One region of the Spirosoma migulaei genome, then DNA from elsewhere that is predicted to be linked to it. Evidence: riboswitches for the same ligand, from Rfam matches in the RefSeq annotation. Region 1 holds a riboswitch; the other holds the start of a gene.
What was found. A riboswitch is a leader RNA that binds a small molecule or an ion and turns the genes downstream of it on or off. The one in region 1 is predicted to bind S-adenosylmethionine.
Positions count from the first base shown of each region.

Region 2: it holds a riboswitch for S-adenosylmethionine, as region 1 does, so the genes downstream of both, ACYVGO_RS00120 (YceI family protein) here and ACYVGO_RS20845 (O-acetylhomoserine aminocarboxypropyltransferase/cysteine synthase family protein) in region 1, are expected to answer to the same signal.

Region 1 is NZ_BAAHBG010000021.1:10,397-13,592, reverse strand. Features, by position in the region: gene ACYVGO_RS20855 (polysaccharide deacetylase family protein) at 1-361, shown strand, start outside; gene ACYVGO_RS20850 (DciA family protein) at 428-754, opposite strand; SAM riboswitch class I at 944-1,048, shown strand; gene ACYVGO_RS20845 (O-acetylhomoserine aminocarboxypropyltransferase/cysteine synthase family protein) at 1,269-2,582, shown strand; gene ACYVGO_RS20840 (homoserine O-acetyltransferase family protein) at 2,654-3,196, shown strand, end outside.
Region 2 is NZ_BAAHBG010000001.1:34,519-37,714, reverse strand. Features, by position in the region: gene ACYVGO_RS00130 (LLM class flavin-dependent oxidoreductase) at 1-109, shown strand, start outside; gene ACYVGO_RS00125 (uroporphyrinogen decarboxylase family protein) at 81-1,133, opposite strand; SAM riboswitch class I at 1,483-1,582, shown strand; gene ACYVGO_RS00120 (YceI family protein) at 2,072-2,701, shown strand; gene ACYVGO_RS00115 (dipeptidase) at 2,760-3,196, shown strand, end outside.

The DNA of each region.
Region 1 (3,196 bases):
ACCGAGGCACCCGTTTCAGGAGTTGGGTGTCTGGCAAATTCCGGCTTCGGTTACCCCTACCTTACGCTTGCCGTTGTTCTGGTTGAGCCTCAAAAACTTTCCGTTCGCTTATTACAAACTGCTCTGTCGGCAAACGCTGGAAGCCGATGGCTTTTTGAACTTGTACGTCCATCCCTGGGAATTTACCGACCTGTCGGGCTATGAGAAAATTCCGACCTATGTCCGTAGGCACTCACGCGATGCATTGCTCGACCGGGTTGAAAACCTTTTACGATTTCTAAAACCACTCGGTGATTTCAGGACAATGGGTGAGTTTGCGGACGAATTAAGCCAGCAAATTAAGGCTCCCCAACAAATCTAGCTTCAAAAAGAAAGGACATTGCCACTGAGCAATGTCCTTTCTTTTTGAAATCTAATAGTGCCTATATCAAATGAATATCACGTCGTCAATCACATCGGACCCCATGTCTTTATTTACTAGCTGAATAAGTTTCTGCTTGGCATTAACGAGTTCGTTACGAAGCGGAGCCGAACCAATCTCAATATGAAGCTTCCGGTCGCGAACATACAGTCGGTTTGTACGTGAAGCAATAGCTGGTCCCATCATACGTCCCCAGAAGGCTTCAAGGTACGTTTCATTAAACCGAGTCTGGAGTTGATAAGCCTTCAGTAACTGCCCGATTGCGTCCTTCAGGGTCGTAGTGCCAGCTACCCGGGTAGCATTTTCGCGATTATAGCGGTACGTCTGATTCATTGGGTGGGATGTCTTACCACAAAAGTAAACAATGAATTGACTTAATGAATGAACACTGATCAGCAAAAGCGAAAAAATGTGTTATCGGATAGAAAAAACAAATCACGTTTGGATTCGCGCTATTTGGCTAGTATACTTGCGACATCAAGTCAATTGTTTCGCACCATTTTTAGCCTATCGGTGCACGTTGATTTATAAAGAAGTGGGGAGAGATCAGGCTCTGTGAACCACTGGCAACCTACCACACGGCAAGGTGCTAACTCCTGCCTAAAGTTATTTTAGGGACTATAAATCGGAACTCACATGCTCTATATTCAGCACTGTATGCCCCGGGGGGCCTACAAAGTATGACTCACTAACCGCTACGAAAACCGGGAGGGTTTGTCGTACCAATTAGTTGCGGTCAGTCCCTGGTATTTTCAATCGAATTATGAAAATACCCAGCCAACTGGTTGCTGCCCGTATTTCTACAGAAAACTAATTACACGATCCTAAATCACTAACTACTAAACTCATGTCTGAACTTCATTTCGATACGCTCCAGCTCCATGCTGGCCAGGAACCCGATTCGGCTACAAATGCCCGGGCTGTGCCTATTTATCAAACAACTTCGTTTGTTTTCAATGATTCGGCACACGGCGCCGATTTATTTGCGCTGAAAGCCTTCGGGAATATTTATACCCGGATCATGAACCCTACCTCCGATGTCTTTGAAAAGCGTATCGCGGCTCTTGAAGGGGGCGTAGCTGCGTTGGCAGTTGCATCGGGACAGGCGGCCCAGTTTATTGCACTAAGCAACATTTTGAGCGCTGGTGATAACTTTGTGACGACCTCGTTCCTGTACGGAGGTACATATAATCAGTTTAAAGTTTCGTTTAAACGGCTGGGTATCGAAGCCCGTTTTGCGGATGGTGATAAGCCTGAATCCTTCGCGAAACTGATTGACGAAAACACAAAAGCAATTTACCTGGAAACCATCGGGAATCCGGGCTTCAATATTCCCGATTTCGATGCCTTTGCCGCCCTGGCTAAAGAACATGACCTGCCGTTGATCGTTGATAATACGTTTGGTGCAGGGGGCTACCTTTTCCGTCCTCTTGAACATGGTGCGGCCGTTGTTGTTGAGTCGGCAACGAAGTGGATTGGTGGCCACGGCACGAGCATTGGCGGGGTAATTGTCGATGGGGGCACGTATAACTGGGGAAATGGGAAGTATCCGCAGTTCAGCGAACCGTCGGAAGGTTATCATGGGCTCGTGTTCAGCGATGTGTTTGGCGTAGGTGGTCCCTTTGGCAACATTCAGTTTATTATTCGTGCCCGCGTTGAAGGTCTGCGTGACTATGGACCGGCCATTAGCCCATTCAACTCGTTCCTGCTACTTCAGGGCCTGGAAACGCTGTCGTTACGAGTAGACCGTACGGTACAGAATGCGCTGGCGCTGGCCCAATGGCTCGAACAACACGAGCAGGTTGAATTCGTAAACTACCCGGGTTTGGAAAGTAGTGCCTACCATGACCTAGCCAAAAAATACCTAAAACGCGGTTTCGGCGGTGTATTCTCGTTTAAAGTGAAGGGCAGCAGTGAAGCCGCTGACCAATTTGTTAATAGTCTGAAACTGGTCAGCCATCTGGCCAACGTTGGTGATTCAAAAACGCTGATCATCCACCCGGCTGCTACAACGCACCAACAGTTGAGCGAACAGGAACAGGCTAGTGCTGGCGTTGAATTAGGGGTATTACGGGTGTCAGCGGGCATTGAATACATTGATGACATTAAAGCTGACTTTGAGCAGGCGTTTGCCAACATTGCCGAACCGGTATTGGGTTAAACAGTCTGTAGTTTGATGTTTGTAGTTTCAGCTACAAACATCAAACTACAGACTACAAACTATAAACTTGATTGAATCTCCAGTATTACGATTATAAGTATTCGTTCGCGCTCGAATCGGGCGAAAGCTTGCCGGGTTTTCGGCTGGCTTATACCACACGCGGTACACTCAACGAAGATCGGTCGAACGTTGTATGGGTATGTCATGCACTGACCGGTAATGCCGATGTGGACGATTGGTGGGGAGGCATGGTTGGTGCGGGAAAATATTTTGACCCCGAAGCCAAGTCCGGTGTGGGGCAGTTTATTGTATGCGCCAATGTACTTGGCTCATGCTACGGTTCTACAGGACCGCTTTCCGTCAATCCCATAGGCGGAAAGCCTTATCACCACGATTTCCCCGCTATCACGATTCGTGATATGGTTAATGCCCTCGACTTACTTCGACAGGAGTTGGGCATCGAAAAAATCCATACCTGTATTGGCGGCTCAGTAGGTGGGGAGCAGGCACTGGAATGGGCTATTCTACAGCCTAATTTAATTGAAAACCTAATCGTTATTGCAGCCAGCGCCGTGGCCTCTCCGTGGTGTATTGCTTTCAATGAAGCACAGCGG
Region 2 (3,196 bases), on a different contig from region 1:
AGAAGCGGAGTGGTTTGCCCGCCTTGTTCTGCCTCGCTTACCCAATACATCCCTGTCGCGGTTACAGGGCCGCACCCCGGTTAGGCCCGAAACTCATGAGCCGTCTTGATGGCCATTTGCAAATTCTGAATCGGGATATCCGTACGGACGGTGCAATTAGCACCTAGAATCACCTGGGTTGGTGCATCCTTTAGGACCAGTTCCACAGCTTTCTTAACATCGGCTGGCGTACCAGTCGACAGCACCCCATGCCGGTCAATACCGCCCATAACCGGCCGTTTAAATAGATCAGCCGCCTGCGTGAGCGATAGGGGTTTGCCTTCTGCGGCAAGCGGCACATTCACGATCTGGCCGGGGTAGTCGTGAAAGCGGGGACCAAATTCGGCGTAGGCACCCTCGTAATCGCAAACATGCAGGATATTGAAGGGTGTCAGCTGCGCTACTTCTTTCTGAATCAACATATCATAGTTCTTAATCACCCGATTAAACAACGTACGATCGGCTACCGCACTGGCCTCCCCACCCTGCGAACAGGTGTAGAAACCATCCACCCCAGCGCGTACAGCCGCCCGTACATAATTCATGACCGAGAGCGTAACATTTTCCATACCCCGGCTTACCGCTTCGGGATCTTCCTGCACATGCTTCAGTAACGTCTCTTTGGGCACAGCCTGTTTAGCCATCTGGTAAGGCGAATACATCGTTGGCAGGATCAATGCCTCCGCCTTAGCCGCCTTCACCAACCCCTTGATGATATACAAACTAGGCGCAAACCACTCCTCGGTAAGGACCGGAATTTTTGCCCAGTCATCTGCCGTTTTCACCTCCGGTAGTTGAGGGTAGCTTTGCTCAAACTGGATCTTCACGAAATCCATGCCCGTAGCCCGGAAATAATCAAGATGAGCCTTGATGGCAGCATCGCCCGTTCGCTGTTCGGGCGGGAAGTGCAGGAAAAAGCCAGCCGGGATGTAGTTTGGGTTACCTGACTTATCAAGTACCTGCACCATCAACTCACGCTTCGATTTGGCAGGCGCGTTTGGCCGGGAAAACCCCTCTGACAAGGGCCCAACGGAAGCCACAGCCAATGCAGAAGCGCCAATAAACTCCCGCCGACTGATAAAGTTTGATACCATTTTCTTCATATTATTTGAGACTATTACTTGTTCAGAGGATACCATACTATTCCTGATGAGTAATTCGGGACAAGGCCATTTCGCTTCGAAAAGCAAGTATACTGATTATAAACAACAACCCAAGACAATATACTGATTAACAGATAATTACCCTAAAGTCTATCGAGTTTTACTGTTTGTAGCGGCCTTATTATTGCATTAATCAATTATAATTTTGATCGCAATAAAGACAAAATCTTTTTTCTACAAAATTTATAGATCAAGTTTGGAAATATAAAAATAGCCGCTTTACCTTTATAGCATCTTACAATTACTACTGCTCCAGCAGCCCGGCTGCAAAGTAGCTGTGGATTTATAGGGAAAGGGGGAGAGACAGGCTCTGCGAACCCTTAGCAACTTGCCAGTTGGTGATAGTGCTAACCTGCCTACCTAGTTAGGAACTATAAATTTACAACCGCCCTGGCGGACCGCCATGTCTAGTCAATTTTCGTCCCGAAACGCAGAACCTATTATGAATCTGCATCCTGTAGCACAACCGTCTTGTTGCTGTTGTCAGTAACTAGTTCTTGCTGAACGGATAGGTCGCATTATACCATTCGTTGGGTTTTATACCTGCCTGATTCGGCTCATCTTGATCTAATCAGTGAACCAATATCCTACTTAATCCATAGAATAAAAGTATCTTTACTTAATTTAATCTTCCGTATGAAAACAACTACGATTGCATCACTCGCTGGCCTTGGCGATACCTTTCTGAAGGCCCAGTTAACTCGCCGAATCCTCGTCGACATAGCAGATAGATTTTTCATTCACGGTATTCTGTCCCCGGTGGGCCGTTTGAGGCATGTTTTATTAGAGCGTTAGTCCACCATAAACAGAATGCCAAAAACTGAATACAGTCAACCAGAACCACTAAAACTCGCTCCGGCGGATCAACAATGAAAAAGACAATCCAACTTCTGTTCGGCCTGACGGCCCTCTCACTTGTTTCCTTCGCTATTCCAGTTCCTAAAAAAGGAAAAGAAGCTACCTACAAAGTAGATATCCAGCAAAGCAGATTGGTCTGGACAGCTAAAAAAGTAACCGGCGAACATACGGGAACAGCCCCGATCATCAATGGCTCACTAGCCCTGAAAAGCGGCAAGTTGAAAGGCGGATCATTTGATATTGACCTGAAAGCCCTAACGGTAACGGATATTACCGACGCTGATCAAAACGCCAAATTAGTAGGCCACCTCAAAAGCGACGACTTCTTCTCGGTTGAAAAACACCCCACTGCCAGATTCGTGATTTCGTCGGTGTCGCTCACTGGAAACAGTACCTATGATGTAGCCGGTAAGCTAACAATTAAAGGCATCACGAACGACATCACGTTTCCGGCGCAGGTTAAAACCGAGGCTGGCAAGCTAACAGCAACCGCCAACGTAACGGTCGACCGAACCAAATACGATATTAAGTACCGCTCGAAAAACTACTTTGAAAATCTGGGCGACAAAACGATTTATGACGACTTCACCCTCGCGATTACGCTTGTAGCAACGCCATCGGGAGGTGTCGCCAGCCGATAAGAATAGGGATATTTCATCACTTCATCAACAAACAAAAATCAATAAATCACCCGATCCCATGAACAAACCTTCCTCTTATTTTTTGATAATCCGGGTTCTTATTTCAATAACGTATGCGTATACCGTTAGCGCACAGTCCTCCCCGCCTGCCCCCGAATCTGTACCTGATGCGGTAGTTCGTCGGGTTCATAAATCTGCCCTGACGATTGATCCTCATCTCGATATTCTGGTCGATTTTAATACCCCAGGCAACGACGCTGGCACGGATACCAAAGGCCAGTTTGACCTTCCCAAACTCGAACGGGGTGATCTGGATGTAGCCACGGTGGCACTGTTTGCAGGCACGGCAAAAAAAACGCCCGAAAACATTGCTGCGGCCCGGAAAGAAGTAGATACGAAGCTGGCCGCCTTGCGTCGATTCGTGAATCAGCACCCCGACCGACTGGAGTTTGCCTATACGGCGGCTGACCTGGAACGTATTCCGGCGAAAGGAAA